DNA from 3 places in the Enterobacter roggenkampii genome. Region 1 is predicted to be linked to each of the others. Evidence: predicted binding sites of a transcription regulator. Region 1 holds the regulator's gene; each other region holds the start of a gene.

Region 1 (5,361 bases):
GCGCTTTGCGCCGTCGCTGGTGGTGGAAGACAAAGACATCGAAGACGGCTTAACCCGCTTTGCCGCGGCGGTTGCAAAGATCGTTAAAGGCTAATATTCGGTTCGTTTCAACCGGCGCGTTAACCAAACCCCATGATGCGGACGCTGACGCCATGCCACCGACGAAATGGTGTGCATGGTGTTCAGATGCCCCAGCACGCGCTGCAAGTGTTGCTCCAGGGTGCTCATTGGCCCGTGGGTTAACGTCTCCGGCGCTTCCAGAATATTTAAATCCCCCGACTCGCCCGGCGAGTCATACTCCAGACGCTGCTGGCAGCGCTGCAGCGCAATTTCACACGACTGCAAATAGCGCTGCGCCAGATCCGGCGTCAGCATCGTATGCTCGCGCGCCAGCGTCGTCATGGCGTTAATGTGCTCAACGATAAACTGACTGTGCGTTACCCACAGCTTCATATCGGCCAGATAATGTGAGTTAAAGCCCGGCTCCTGCATCGCCTGGTTGAGCGAGTTGAACAGAGCGTTGTGCGCCTGGTTGACCTTCATGCGCTGATACGCCAGCGGGGAGGGCTGCGGGTCGTCGCTCAGGATGAGGCGAATGGCCTGCTGGTCGGCCTCCAGCGCGTCGTGGGCGTTCTGCCTGAGCAGCCCGCTCTGCCACTGCGGCCACAGCCAGACCATGCCGCCGAAGGCAATCAGGCAGCCGATCAGGGTATCAATCAGCCTGGCGACAATAAACTGTTCGCCGTTCAGCGTAAGCAGCTGCAGGGTGTATACCGCCGTCACCGTAAAGCCCACCATCGCCCAGCCGTAATTTTTGCGGATAATCAGGTAGCTCACCAGCGTGATCGCCAGCATGCCTGCCAGGGTATAGCCTTCCGGCACGTGGAAGTGCAGCGTTACGCCTGCAATGATCAGCCCGGCCATGGTGCCGCCCGCCCGGTGCAGAATACGCACCCGCGTGGCGCCGTAGCCGTTCTGGGTGACGAACAGCACGGTCATTAAGATCCAGTAGGGCTTCGGCAGATGCAGCGCCATGCCCATCAGGCTGGCGATACTGAGCATCACGCTAATTCGTGCGGCATTGCGCAGGGCGGACGATTTGAGAGACAGATAGCTTTTGAGCGCGGGCAACAGGGGAAGCCGTTTTTGTTTATCCGCCATCAGGTCGCGGGAATAAAGCGGGCGCTGGGTGCGCAGCACGCGGGCGATGCGGCTGAAGTGCCAGGCGGCAAACTGGCCGACCGGGTTATCCGGATGCTGACGGGCGATTTTCTCCAGCGCGCCGAGCTGTTTTTCCATATTAAAGCGCGTGGGATAGCGGTGGTAGAGAATATCGTCAGCCAGCACGCGCAGGCGTGCCGAGACGGTCTGCGCGTTCCAGCGGATCACCGCTTCGGCGTGGCTGCGCTCAACCAGCTTTTGCACCTCCTGCGGGTGGTGCAGGCTAACGGAGATATGCTCCTGCAGATCCAGGCCTACCTGGAAGGTGCGCAGCAGCCGTTTGTATTCGTGGTTCTTGTTGGCGGCGAGCATATGCAGCTGCTGATAGCACTGGCTTATCAGATCCACCACCTTCTGCTGGCGCGTCAGCAGCGGCGGTAAGGCTTTTTCCGGATCGGTATGCTGGGTGAGCAGGGTGTATTTGGCTTCGCAGTATTCCGCCAACTGCACATAGAGCAGGCTCAGGGATTCGCGCAGCGGCTGTTCCCGCCACAGCCAGAACCAGAACCAGTTAAACAGCCCGTACCACAGTGTCCCCAGCGCGTAGATCAGCAGCGGCTCCCACACCGGCATATTCCCGGCGAGGCTCAGCGTGAAGATGGCCGCAATCAGCGAGGCGGGTAGCAGGCGGGCGTGCAGCGAGCTGATTTCCGCCGTGACGCCGAGCGTCATCGCCAGCACCGTCAGGATCAGCGGCAGCGGGATATCCCGGGCCAGTAAAAGCTGTACGGCAAGGCTACAGCCAGCAAACAGGCAGCCGCCCACGATCAGACGTTTGAAAAAGCGCTTATGCGGTGTGTCCAGGCCAGCAATGTTGCAGCAGGCGGGCACGAGGGAAAAGAGCAGGCCTTGCTGAAGGTGTCCGAGGATCAGGCCGATGGCCACGGGTAGACACAACACCAGCGTTTGTCGCAGTGCGTAGTTAACTTCCGGGTGATAGATCAGCCTGCGCCACATGAGGAGTAGAGACAAAAACGGCGTGACACCTTGCGATGGCACGCCGTTTAAGCGGAATTAACGCGTTCCGTAAACCACGATGGTTTTACCGTGGGCGGAGATCAGGTTTTGATCTTCCAGCATTTTCAGGATACGGCCCACTGTTTCACGGGAGCAACCGACGATCTGACCAATTTCCTGACGGGTAATTTTAATTTGCATGCCGTCCGGATGGGTCATGGCGTCCGGCTGTTTCGCCAGGTTCAGCAGAGTTTGTGCGATGCGGCCCGTCACGTCCAGGAAGGCGAGGTTGCCCACTTTCTCTGAGGTGACCTGCAGACGGCGCGCCATCTGGGAAGAGAGACGCATCAGAATGTCAGGGTTAACCTGAATCAGCTGACGGAACTTCTTGTAAGAAATTTCAGCCACTTCACATGCTGTCTTTGCACGAACCCAGGCGCTACGTTCCTGGCCCTCTTCAAACAGGCCCAGTTCACCGATGAAATCGCCCTGGTTCAGATAAGAAAGGATCATCTCTTTCCCTTCTTCATCTTTGATCAGCACTGCCACCGAGCCTTTAACGATGTAATACAACGTTTCCGCTTTTTCACCCTGGTGAATCAGCGTGCTCTTTGATGGGTACTTATGAATGTGGCAATGAGACAAGAACCATTCGAGAGTCGGGTCTGTTTGCGGTTTGCCAAGCACCATGCGCTGTTATCCTCTGTTATAAGCTGTCACCAGAGTCATCAGATGCATCCGGACTCTGGGGTTGCAATCGAATTCTTACCCATACCCTGGGAAGTCGGCTACCGTAACGTTTCGCAGCCAGTAAAGTTTGATGTCCTCTGCATACATGTGTAACGTCAATGTATTACTGTAGCATCCTGAGTGTTTTAGCATAGCTTTCGCCGCGTGTCTCCTGGTGTCTCGCTTCAGCATGATGCAGGTCGCCTTCCATTGCGAGAAATGTAACGCACGCGTAATCTGTCACCAAAAATGCAACGTTGGAGTTTAAGAATATGCAAGCGCGCGTGAAGTGGGTTGAAGGTTTAACGTTCCTGGGCGAGTCCGCGTCAGGACATCAGATTTTGATGGATGGTAACTCCGGCGATAAAGCGCCCAGCCCAATGGAAATGGTGCTGATGGCGGCAGGGGGATGCAGTGCCATTGACGTGGTGTCGATTCTGCAAAAAGGCCGTCATGACGTGACGGATTGTGAGGTCAAACTCACGTCAGAACGCCGCGAAGAGGCGCCACGCCTGTTCACCCACATCAATCTGCACTTTGTGGTCACCGGTAAAGAACTGAAAGACGCGGCGGTTTCACGTGCGGTGGACCTGTCTGCGGAGAAGTACTGCTCTGTGGCGTTAATGCTGGAGAAAGCGGTAAACATCACCCATTCGTATGAAGTGATCGAGGCTTAATGTTTTGGCGGGTGGCGCTTCGCTGACCCGCCCTACAAAAGCACGACCGTTGGCCCGGTAAGCGCAGCGCCCCGGGCAAAAAACTCACGCGATCTGTTTCCCTTCCATCAGTCGCTCCACCAGCGGCGTCATGATGAGCTCCATCGCCAGCCCCATTTTTCCGCCCGGTACGACTAATGTATTCATGTGAGAAATAAACGAGCCCTGCAGCATCGCCAGCAGCCAGGGGTAGTCAATGCCTTCGAGATTGCGGAAATGGATCACCACAAAGCTCTCATCCAGGGATGGGATACTTTTGGCCGCGAACGGGTTGGAGGTGTCCACCGTCGGCACGCGCTGGAAGTTGATATGGGTGCGGGAAAACTGCGGCGTCAGGAAGTTGATGTAGTCTTCCATGGAGCGCACCACCGAATCCATCACTGCTTCGCGCGAGTGGCCGCGCTCGCTCATGTCACGCGTCAGCTTCTGGATCCACTCCAGGTTAACGATAGGCACCACGCCAACCAGCAGATCCACGTGGCGCGCCACGTCGTGCTGCGGCGTGACCACGCCGCCGTGTAATCCTTCGTAGAACAGCACGTCGGTAGGTTCCGGCAGGGGCTGCCAGGGGGTAAAGGTGCCAGGCACCTGATTCCAGGGAACGGCTTCATCATAGGTATGCAGATACTTGCGGGACTGCCCTTTACCGCTCTGGCCGTACTCAATAAAGGTTTGTTCCAGCAGGCCGAAGTCATTGGCTTCCGGACCGAAGTAGCTGATGTGTTTACCCAGATCGCGCGCCTTACGGATGGCCATGTCCATCTCCGGGCGCGTGTAGCGGTGAAAGCTGTCGCCTTCGACCTCCGCCGCACGGAGATTCAGCTGGGCGAAAATCTTGCGAAATGCGAGGCTGGTGGTGGTGGTTCCCGCACCACTCGACCCCGTAACGGCAATAACCGGATGTCTGGCAGACATAGCAACTCCCTGACTGAAAAGGGTGGAAGATCAGCCGTGAAACGCGTTGCGGGGCATGATATTGACCGTCTCATGCAGTTCTGACCACACCAGCACCACGTCGCCGCTTTTCAGCTGGCGCTTTACATCGTTGACCTTTTGCTCAAGCGAGCGTTCCTGTTCACCATAATCGGTGCCTTCGCGTAATACAAAGCTTTCAATCAGATTATCGAGCGTTTCGGGAGCCAGATCCTGCCAGGGAATAATCATGTTGCACCGTCCAGATAAGGGGTTAGCCAGTCAGGAATACGCGTCTCAAGCCACATTTTCGGGCGGCGCAGCGTGCCGCCGATAAACCCGACGTGGCCGCCGTGCTCGGTCAACTGATAGTGAACGTTGTCGGGCAGGAATTCCTGAGCGGGAATCGAGTGATGATCCATAAAAGGGTCATCTTTGGCGTGAATGATCAGCGTTGGCTGCGTGATCTTGCTGAGCAGCGGCATGGCGCTGCATTGACGATAATAGTCAATTGCATCGGCGAAGCCGTGAATTTTCGCGGTGATCAGATCGTCGAATTCGCGTATGCGGCGCACTTTTTTCAGCTGGCGCAGGCTGACCGGGAGGGTGTCCGGGTAGGCCTTCAGCTTACGCGCCGCGTTGGCCTTCAGCAGGTTGAGCAGGTAGCGCTGATAGACGCGGGAAAAGCCTTTATCCATGTGGTAGCTGCACTGCTCCAGCATGAACGGGGCGGAGACGATGACGGCGGCATCCAGCGGGACGCTTTCCCCTTCTTTAGCTAACAGGCAGGCCAGCATATTTCCGCCCAACGAGTAGCCTACGGCCG
Region 2 (5,361 bases), 2.1 Mb from region 1:
TCGTGAGAACCAGCGTTTACGTTTATCCCCGGCTGGCCATAACTTCCTGCGCTACAGCAAGCAGATCCTCGCCCTGGTGGATGAAGCGCGCATGGTCGTCGCGGGGGATGAGCCGCAGGGGTTATTTGCCCTCGGCGCGCTGGAAAGTACTGCCGCCGTGCGCATTCCTGAAACGCTGGCACTGTTTAACCAGCGCTATCCGCGCATTCAGTTTGCCCTTTCTACCGGGCCGTCCGGGACGATGATTGATGGCGTACTGGAGGGAACCCTGAGCGCCGCCTTTGTCGACGGGCCACTCTCGCACCCGGAGCTGGAAGGAATGCCGGTCTATCGGGAAGAGATGATGCTGGTCACGCCTGCCGGGCAGGCGGAAATCTCACGCGCCGCGCAGGTGAGCGGCAGCGACGTTTATGCCTTTCGCGCCAACTGCTCTTATCGTCGGCACCTGGAGAGCTGGTTTCACGCTGACCGCGCCGCGCCCGGCCGCATTCACGAGATGGAGTCCTATCACGGCATGCTCGCCTGCGTCATTGCGGGCGCGGGCATCGCGCTGATGCCGCGCTCGATGCTGGAGAGTATGCCCGGGCATCATCAGGTTGAAGCCTGGCCGCTGGCAGAAAACTGGCGCTGGCTCACCACCTGGCTGGTGTGGCGACGCGGGGCAATGACCCGCCAGCTGGAGGCCTTTATAGCGCTGCTAAACGAACGTCTTCAACCAGCGCCTTCTCCATAAACAGGCTGAGCGGGTCGTCAACGTACGGGGGAAACGCCGGACGCAAATCGTATCCGCACTGTTCATAAAGACGCACCGCGGCGCGCTGCTTGATGCCCGTCTCCAGCCGTACCGTATGGCAATGACGGCTCAGGGCCTCATCTTCCAGGGCGGCCAATAGCGTCTCCCCAAGGTGCTGCCCACGATGGGCCGGATCGATATAGACCCGCTTCATCTCCCCCGTACCGTCGCCGTTGAGCACGATGGCGCCACAACCAACGGCCTGAAGCTGCTGGTCGCGAATGACCATCAGGATCAGCGACGTTTCCGGCAGCGCAGCCAGATCGATCAGATGATTGCTTTCGGCGGGATAGAGTTCGCTCTGATAGCGGTCCAGCGCCGCGATCAGGCTGAGAATGTCCGGGTGACGTGCAGATTCAGAGGTAATGGAATACATGGCAGGCTCCTTGCTTTTTTTGTGAGGCTAAATGTCAACATAGCGCAGGCCTGCCGGGGTGCTTCATACAATTAACTTATCGTACCGCTCCGTTAGCGCAAAAAGATTTTCCCTTTCAGGTACAGGGTGGCCTGACCGCCAATCAGCACGCGGTCGCCCTTCATTTCGCAGCGCAGATCCCCGCCACGGTGCGCCCCCTGGTGGGCATAAAGTGACGTTTTACCCAGCTTTTCGCTCCAGTAAGGGATCAGCATGCTGTGGGCGGATCCGGTAACCGGATCTTCCGGCACCCCTTCCCCCGGGCAGAAGAAGCGGCTGACGAAGTCATATTTTTCGCCCGGCGCCGTCACGCAGACCATTTTATCCAGCGGGATCATCGCCCCAATATCCGGCGTTAACGCTTCCACCTGCTGCTGGCTCTCCAGCACCACCAGGTAATCACGTCCGACGCGCACCTCTTTTGCCTCTGTGATGCCCAGCGCGCTAAACAGCAGCGCAGGTGGGTTCTCGACCACCTCGGTTGACCACGCGGGGAAGTTCAGCGTCAGCCAGTCGCCGCTGCGTTTCACCGTCAGTTCGCCCACGAAGCGCGTGGTGAAGGTAATTTCAGTGTGCGGATAGTCAAGGTATTCGAAAATAACGTGCGATGCGGCAAGCGTAGCATGGCCGCACAGGTTAATTTCATCGAGCGTGGTAAACCAGCGCAGTTCAAACCCACCGTCGGTGCGTACAAAAAAGGCGGTCTCAGACTGGTTATGCTGCTGCGCCATTTTGAGCAGCGTCTCGTCCGGCAGCCACGCTTCCAGAGGACATACCGCTGCCGCGTTGCCGCCAAAGGTTTTGTCGCTGAAGGCATCCACCAGATAAAAATCAATTTCCTGCATTGTCTCTTCCTCTCTTGTTATGGGTTATTAGCGCAGAAAAACTGTGCCTTTCAGATAAAGTGAAGCCTGTCCGCTCATCAGCACGCGCGAGCCTTTCAGCTCACAGCGCACGTCGCCGCCGCGCGCGGAAAGCTGACGGGCAAGCATGGCTGTTTTCCCCAACCGTTCACCCCAGTATGGGATCAGCATGGTGTGCGCGGAGCCGGTGACCGGGTCTTCCGGAACGGATACCCCGGGGGAGAAAAAGCGGCTGACAAAATCGTATTCCCCCTCACCCCGTGCCGTCACGCTCACCTTATGCTCGCCCGGCGTCATCGCCGAAAAGCGTGGCGCGAGTGCTTCAACCTGCTGGCGATTATCCAGCACGATCAGCCAGGCGCGCCCTTTGCGGGCTGCAACGTAATGACGGATACCGAGCGCCGAGAGCATCTCCGGCGGCGGCGTCTCTTCTTGGCTTGGACATGCCGGGAAGTCCAGCGTCATCCACTCCCCCTCCCGGCTGACCGTCAGGCGGCCAGAGGCGGTATCAAAGTGGATCCGCGAGTCGGGATAATCCAGTTCATTAAACAGAACGTACGCGGCGGCAAGGGTGGCGTGGCCGCAGAGATTGACTTCGGTAAGCGTGGTAAACCAGCGTAGCTCAATGCCTCCTTTAGTGCAGACGAAAAAGGCCGTTTCCGACTGATTATGCTGCTGTGCCATTTTCAGCAAGGTCTCATCGGGTAACCATTCCTTGAGCGGACAAACGGCGGCCGGGTTGCCGCCAAACGTGGTATTGCTGAACGCATCGACCAGATAAAAATCAATCTCCTGCATTGTCTTACCGCCTGTTTTTATTGTGTTGTTCTTTTATATTCAATGAAAACAGCGCTCCCGGCTACCGCTTTCATAAGGTAAATATTGAGATCTGCGTCACATAATGGTTGAGTTTTCGCCATTCAACGTTTTAAGATCGTCTCCTCTTCTTTTCAGCAACGAATCTCCGACATCCCTATGACAACGAACACAGTTTCCCGCAGGGTTGCGTGGCTACGCGTGGTCACGCTGGCCATTGCCGCGTTTATTTTTAACACCACAGAATTTGTGCCGGTTGGGCTGTTGTCTGACATCGCTGACAGTTTCCAGATGGAAACGGCGCAGGTGGGCATTATGTTGACCATTTACGCCTGGGTGGTGGCGCTGATGTCCCTGCCGTTCATGCTGCTGACCAGCCAGATAGAGCGGCGCAGGCTGCTGATCGGTCTGTTTGTCTTGTTCATCGCGAGCCACGTGCTGTCGTTTATGGCGTGGAATTTTACGGTGCTGGTCATCAGCCGCGTCGGTATCGCCTTTGCCCATGCGGTGTTCTGGTCGATCACCGCGTCGCTGGCGATTCGCCTGGCACCGGCGGGTAAACGCGCGCAGGCGCTAAGCCTGATTGCTACCGGTACCGCATTGGCGATGGTGCTGGGCCTGCCGATTGGCCGCATCGTGGGGCAATACTTCGGCTGGCGTACCACCTTCTTCGCCATCGGCATGGGCGCGCTGGTGACGCTGGTGTGTCTGATTAAGCTGCTGCCCGCGCTGCCGAGCGAACATTCCGGCTCGCTGAAAAGCCTGCCGCTGCTGATGCGTCGCCCTGCGCTGCTGAGCATCTACCTGCTGACCGCCATTGTGGTAACGGCCCATTACACGGCGTACAGCTACATTGAACCGTTTGTGCAGGTGGTGGCGGGCTTTAGCGCCAACTTTGCCACCGTCTTACTGCTGATCCTCGGCGGCGCGGGGATTATTGGCAGCGTGCTGTTCGGCAAGCTGGGTAACCGGCACGCCTCCTCGCTGGTGAGCAGCGCTATAGGCCTGCTGCTGGCCTGTCTGCTGTTGCTGATGCCCGCCGCGGGCAGTGAAAGCCATCTGGCGATCCTCAGCCTGTTCTGGGGCGTGGCGATCATGATTATTGGCCTGGGCATGCAGGTGAAGGTGCTGGCCCTGGCGCCGGATGCGACGGACGTCGCCATGTCGCTGTTCTCGGGAATTTTCAATCTGGGGATTGGCGCGGGTGCGCTGGTGGGAAACCAGGTCATCCTGCACGTGTCGATGTCGGCGATTGGCTATCTGGGTGCCATTCCGGCGCTGATGGCGCTGATCTGGTCCGTGCTTATCTTCCGTAAGTGGCCGGTGGCGCTGGAGGAACAGGGGCAGCACGGGTGAGGTTTGTTTGTGCCGGGTGGCGGCTACGCCTTACCCGGCCTACAAGATCAGCAGGTCGGATTGACCCACAGCATTTGCATTAATACTGTCGTTCTTCATCTCCACCCAGATAGATAAATCTTTCAAAGGTTCTTTCAGACTGGCACTGATAGATCTTGATTCTTGTCTCAACAGGCGTGGCAGTAGAAGACGCATCACTGATCTTCCCGCATCTTTTAGCCTTCTCGTTAATCCAGAGATTCTGTTCTTTTTTCATAGAGGCTCTGACAGACTCTGGAAGCGATTTCCAGAGATTATTTAACTGACCATCGTTTTCTGAATAGGCAAATATGGCATTGTTTAATTTGTTATCGAGATCGGCTTTCTCAAGTTCGGATTTATTCATTGCCAGCATAGTCATAGCGGCCAGCGACTGAGAAATATAATCCCTACCAGAATATTCATAGGATGCAGAAATATCTTTGCCATTGTCTGCCAGAGATAATAAATAAACAAACTTCTCCCATTGAACACTATTGTTAAGCACCTTGCCGCCCCCTTGATTTATCCCACCTAACTTCTGAGGATAGGATGCAATAAACCCAAGAATTTCCGTTGGCATGGTGAGGGTCACCTTAGCGGTACAACTGCGGTTTGAATCATTTTTATCAAACGGTGTCGTTGTGACATTTTCCAACTGAATAGTTATTTGCTGTGCTTTTTCCAGGTAAGATTTAAGCGGTTTTCCATAAAATTGCGAAGGCGTTGCCAGATACATTTCCTGCAATTTACTCATTGCATCATCTCTGATTTTAGATTGCATAGCAGCAATGGCATCCTCACGACCACATTTAAATTCGGGCGCAGAATCGAACAAACCGGCAGTGGCATTAAATGAAAACAGCAACGTACTCAGTACGAGAAAACAGTGTTTTGCACGCATGACAATATCCTTAAGTGAAATGAGTGCAGTACATTACTTTAAGAGCTAACAAGCAACAAGCTTGGTGGTGCTTATTTGACCCAGATTAAATTAAAAAGTTATTTTTTCAGAATTGATTTATATTCATCTAATAAATGTTTTATATGCCGGGTAAGCGCAGCGCCACCCGGCAATGAACTTAATGATAGGTCTTAAT
Region 3 (5,361 bases), 1.8 Mb from region 1:
CCAGACCTGGAGCGGCGACAACCGCACCAACTGGGACACCCTGCGCTATAACATCCGCATGGGGCTGGGCATGAGCCTGTCCGGGCTGTTCAACGTCGGGCACGACGTCGGCGGTTTCTCCGGCGACAAGCCGGACGCCGAGCTGTTCGTGCGCTGGGTGCAGAACGGCGTGATGCACCCGCGCTTTACCATTCACTCGTGGAACGATGACCACACGGTGAACGAGCCGTGGATGTATCCGGGCGTCACGCCTGCCATTCGCGGCGCGATTGAGCTGCGCTACCGCCTGCTGCCGTATCTCTACACCCTGCTCTGGCAGGCGCACGCCGACGACGAGCCGATGCTGCGCCCGACCTTCCTCGACCACGAGCACGACGCGCAAACCTTCAAAGAGTGCGACGACTTCCTGCTGGGCCGCGACCTGCTGGTCGCCAGCGTCGTCGAAGCCGGGCAGCGCGAGCGCCGCGTCTGGCTGCCGGATAACGAAACGGGCTGGTACGATTTTTACACCCACGCGTGGTATGCGGGCGGACAATCCATCGCCCTGGATGCGCCGCTGGAAAAACTGCCGCTGCTGGTGCGCGCCGGGGCCGGTCTGCCGCTCAGCGAGCGCATCACGCATGTGAGTGCCGAAAAAGATACGACCCGCGAGCTGAAGCTGTTCCCGGTGAAAGGCGTGGGCACAACCACGGGGCTGCTGTTTGAAGACGACGGTGAAAGCTGGGGCTACCTGAACGGCAATGCGCTGTGGGTGGAATGGGAGATGGTGTGCGACGGCGCAACCATCAACCTGAAGGTGAACGCGCGCGGCGACTATTGTCCGGCATGGAAGGCGCTGAAGGTATCATTACCGGCGGGGGAAAAACGTACGCTGCGGGTGAACGGGGTTGAAAGGAGTGAGTGGGTGCTCTGAACATTGCCGGGTGGCGGCTTCGCCTTACCCGGCCTACAAAGTCACCCGTAGGCCCGGTAAGCGAAGCGCCACCGGGCTTTTTTTTAGCCGTCGATACCTTTGCTGCGCAGGTAATCTTCGTAGTTACCGGTGAAGTCCACCACGCGCTCTGGCGTAATCTCGATCACGCGGGTTGCCAGCGAGCTGACGAACTCACGGTCGTGAGAGACGAAGATCAGGGTGCCCTGATACATCTCCAGCGCCATGTTCAGCGATTCGATCGATTCCATGTCCAGGTGGTTAGTCGGTTCGTCCATCACCAGGATGTTTGGTTTTTCCATCATCAGCTTGCCGAACAGCATGCGGCCTTTCTCGCCACCGGAGAGCACTTTAGCAGGCTTTTTGATGTCGTCCTGGCTGAACAGCAGACGGCCCAGGATGCTGCGCACCGCCTGCTCGTCGTCGCCTTCCTGCTTCCACTGGCTCATCCAGTCGAAGACGGTGAGGTCATTTTCGAATTCGTACTCATGATCCTGCGCGTAGTAGCCAATCTGCGCGTTCTCGGACCATTTCACGGTGCCGTTGTCCGGCTGCAGTTCGCCGACCAGGGTTTTCAGCATGGTGGATTTACCCACGCCGTTGGCGCCCAGAATGGCAATCTTCTCGCCCACTTCCAGCAGCAGGTTGAAGTTTTTAAACAGCGGGCCTTCATCGAAGCCTTTGGTAAGGGCCTCCACTTCCAGCGCGTTACGGAACAGCTTCTTGTCCTGCTCGAAGCGGATGAACGGGTTCTGACGGCTGGAGGCTTTAACCTCTTCCAGCTTGATTTTGTCGATCTGACGCGCGCGCGAGGTCGCCTGACGCGACTTAGAGGCGTTAGCGCTGAAGCGGCTAACAAAGGACTGCAGGTCCGCAATCTGCGCTTTCTTCTTGGCATTGTCCGCCAGCAGACGCTCGCGCGCCTGGGTGGCCGCCGTCATGTATTCGTCGTAGTTGCCCGGATAGACGCGCAGCTCGCCGTAGTCCAGATCCGCCATGTGCGTACAGACCATGTTCAGGAAGTGACGGTCGTGCGAGATGATGATCATGGTGCTGTCGCGGTCGTTGAGCGTCTGCTCCAGCCAGCGGATGGTGTCGATGTCCAGGTTGTTCGTCGGTTCGTCGAGCAGCAGGATGTCCGGGTTAGAGAACAGCGCCTGAGCCAGCAGCACACGCAGCTTCCAGCCTGGCGCGACTTCGCTCATCGGGCCGTAATGCTGTTCAACCGGAATGCCGACGCCCAGCAGCAGCTCGCCCGCACGCGCTTCCGCAGAGTAACCGTCCATCTCGCCGTACTGCGTTTCCAGATCGGCCACCTTATAGCCATCTTCTTCGCTCATTTCGGCCAGCGCGTAGATGCGATCGCGCTCCTGCTTCACTTCCCACAGCTCCGCGTGCCCCATGATCACGGTGTCCAGCACGGTGAACTCTTCGAAGGCGAACTGATCCTGACGCAGCTTACCGATACGCTCGTTAGGGTCGAGCGAGACGTTGCCGAGGGTCGGCTCCAGATCGCCGCCAAGGATCTTCATGAAGGTGGATTTTCCGCTACCGTTGGCGCCAATCAGGCCGTAACGGTTGCCGCCGCCAAATTTGACGGAAATGTTTTCGAACAGCGGCTTACTGCCAAACTGCATAGTGACGTTGCTGGTAACTAACACGGGGAGATTCCTGCGAAAAGTGTGATAAACACGGCATTATGCCACAATTCCGAATTGAGATCCCGTGTTGCGGCAATCCACTAAACTTTAACAAAATCGAAAAAAATGTGATTTCGTACACATCTGAATTCCCTGTTAGCGGGAATGCACATATAATGCGCTCCCATCACAGATTCAGACTTATCAACTCATCGCCTGAATGGCTTAGATACCTCGCACAACATGAACATGAAATTAACAGCGCTTTTTGCGGCGGCGTTAGCCGTAGTAGGTTTTTGTAAGACCGCGTCTGCGGTGACGTATCCCCTGCCGACCGACGGAAGCCGTCTGGTGGGTCAAAACCAGGTGGTGACGGTGCCTGAGGGTAACTCTCAGCCGCTGGAGTATTTCGCCGCGCAGTACCAGCTGGGCCTGTCTAACATGCTGGAAGCGAACCCGGGCGTTGACCCGTATCTGCCAAAAGCAGGTACCGTGCTGAATATTCCTCAGCAGCTGATCCTGCCGGATACCGTTCATGAAGGTATCGTGATCAACAGCGCCGAAATGCGTCTGTATTACTACCCGAAAGGCACCAACACCGTTATCGTGCTGCCAATCGGTATCGGCCAGCTGGGTAAAGACACCCCGCTGAACTGGACCACCAAAGTTGAACGTAAGAAAGCGGGCCCAACCTGGACCCCAACCGCCAAAATGCACGCGGAATACATCGCTGCGGGCGAACCGCTGCCAGCCGTTGTGCCAGCCGGCCCGGATAACCCGATGGGTCTGTATGCCCTGTACATTGGTCGTCTGTACGCGATTCACGGCACCAACGCCAACTTCGGTATCGGTCTGCGCGTAAGCCACGGCTGCGTGCGTCTGCGTAACGACGATATCAAGTTCCTGTTCGAAAACGTGCCGGTCGGTACGCGCGTGCAGTTCATCAACGAACCGGTGAAAGCGACGTCTGAGCCAGACGGCAGCCGCTACATCGAAGTGCACAACCCGCTGTCCACCAGCGAAGACCAGATCAACAACAACGAGATCGTGCCGATTACGCTGAACAGCGCGGTGCAGTCCGTGACCTCTCAGCCTGACGTGGAAACCACCATCGTCGACCAGGCGATTCAGAACCGTTCCGGTATGCCGGTGCGTCTGAATTAATCACGCGCATTAAAAAAGCGGGCTTCAAGGCCCGCTTTTTTTTATCCGTTATTCACGATAACAATCCCGCCGTGGTCGTACCGATAGTGGCAGTGGGCATACTCCAGCGCGGTGCCGTCCTCCAGATAAATGACCTGCTCCACCTCCAGCACCGGATCGGTTTCCTCACAGACCAGATGCTCCCTGTCCAGCGCGCTGGGCTTAAGCGCCCGCACCACCCGATATGACCCCATAATTTTCAGCCCCAGGGTTTCCTGAACGTACTGAAACACCGAACCTTCAAGATGGCTTTTCGTCAGGCCCGGCACCAGATTCATCGGCATCACCGTGGAATCCAGCGACATGGGTTCGCCGTTTAATAAGCGCAGACGAATAAAGTCATAGACGGGCGCATCGGCGTTAATCATCAGCGACGCCTGCTCTTTTTCGTTCGGGAAGCGCAGTTCAAAATGCACCACCTGGCTGGTAACCGTGCCCAGATGTTCCCAGGTTTTGGTGGCACCGAAATAGTCGCTGCCGGAGAGATCCCACTGCGAGAGCTGGAGGAAGTTTTTGCGGATGAACGTCCCTTGCCCCTGGCGGGTGTAGACCAGCCCTTCGACGATCAGCTGACGCATCGCCTGCTGGATGGTCATCCGGCTGGTGCTGAACTCCGCCGCCAGCGCAAACTGGTCCGGGAGCGGTTCATTGGCGGCGTACTGCTGGCTGATAATGCGTTTCTTGATTTCCCGCGCTATGGTGATGTACTTCGCCGCCATCGTCCTTCCTTACAGTTAGTTTTCTATCCCGCTGTTTTTCAACGCCACTCGCTCGGCAATCTTGAGGAAAGGCAGGTAGAAGAATACACCAAATACAATGATTGCCAACTGCACTACCACCGCCCGCCAGTCCCCTGCCGTCGCCAGCCAGGCGCTGAGAATCGGCGGCGTGGTCCACGGGATCATCACCACGCAGCGCGACATGAATCCCAGCGTGGTACAAAGCCAGGCGAAGTAAATGCCGATGGCGGGCAACAGCACAAACGGGATCATTAGCGGCAGGTTAAAGACAATCGGCAGGCCGAAGATCACCGGCTCGTTGATGTTGAATAAGCCCGGCGCCAGCGACAGACGCGCTACCTGCTTCGCCGACTGCTGTCGGGAGAAGATAAAGATGGCGATCAGCAGCGAGATCGTGCTGCCGGTTCCGCCCACCATGCCAAACGTCGGCACGAAGATGTTGTTGATGATGTGCGGAATGGGCTGGCCGTTGGCGAAGGCCAGCATGTTCTCGTTGGTGTTGATCAGCAGAAACGGCTCCAGCACCACGCTGTTGACCACCGACTGATGGATACCGAGCGTGAACAGAAAGTTGCCGAAACTGTAGATGAAAATCGTCCCCGGCAGGCTGGTGTTGATCAGCCGCAGCGGCTGCTGGATAAAGGTGGTAATGAGATGGATCAGATCCGTGTGCAGCACGTTTGCCAGCACGGCCGCCAGCACCGCGAACAGGGAGAGCGTGAGGATCGTCGGGATCAGCGCGGTAAAGGATTTGCTGACCGCTGGGGGCACATTTTCCCCGAGCGATATGTGCAGCGCCTTCAGGCGCGAAATCGCGATAAACACTTCCGTTGAGAGCAGCCCAATC

Evidence for each region. The regulator CRP, encoded in region 1, controls carbon source genes, mostly activating them, when cyclic AMP is high. The targets are predictions, from matches to a motif close to ATGTGANNNNNNTCACAT.
Region 2: BFV67_RS10560 (sugar transporter) is a predicted target of CRP. The motif match lies at 2,954-2,971, and genes of this name have one in related genera.
Region 3: ldtB (L,D-transpeptidase) is a predicted target of CRP. The motif match lies at 2,698-2,715, and genes of this name have one in related genera.

The regions. Positions count from the first base shown of each region.
Region 1 covers NZ_CP017184.1:4,320,514-4,325,874, reverse strand. The annotation lists gene argD (bifunctional acetylornithine/succinyldiaminopimelate transaminase) at 1-94, shown strand, start outside; gene BFV67_RS20355 (YccS/YhfK family putative transporter) at 91-2,178, opposite strand; gene crp (cAMP-activated global transcriptional regulator CRP) at 2,236-2,868, opposite strand; gene BFV67_RS20345 (OsmC family protein) at 3,180-3,584, shown strand; gene BFV67_RS20340 (phosphoribulokinase) at 3,669-4,538, opposite strand; gene BFV67_RS20335 (YheU family protein) at 4,569-4,787, opposite strand; gene BFV67_RS20330 (hydrolase) at 4,784-5,361, opposite strand, start outside.
Region 2 covers NZ_CP017184.1:2,252,780-2,258,140, reverse strand. The annotation lists gene ptrR (putrescine utilization regulator PtrR) at 1-733, shown strand, start outside; gene BFV67_RS10575 (GNAT family N-acetyltransferase) at 687-1,169, opposite strand; gene BFV67_RS10570 (PhzF family phenazine biosynthesis protein) at 1,262-2,053, opposite strand; gene BFV67_RS10565 (PhzF family phenazine biosynthesis protein) at 2,081-2,869, opposite strand; gene BFV67_RS10560 (sugar transporter) at 3,047-4,243, shown strand; gene BFV67_RS10555 (lysozyme inhibitor LprI family protein) at 4,323-5,165, opposite strand; gene BFV67_RS10550 (MarC family NAAT transporter) at 5,344-5,361, opposite strand, start outside.
Region 3 covers NZ_CP017184.1:1,410,878-1,416,238, reverse strand. The annotation lists gene BFV67_RS06570 (glycoside hydrolase family 31 protein) at 1-913, shown strand, start outside; gene BFV67_RS06565 (ABC-F family ATPase) at 997-2,592, opposite strand; gene ldtB (L,D-transpeptidase) at 2,815-3,735, shown strand; gene BFV67_RS06555 (GntR family transcriptional regulator) at 3,777-4,493, opposite strand; gene BFV67_RS06550 (PTS sugar transporter subunit IIC) at 4,509-5,361, opposite strand, start outside.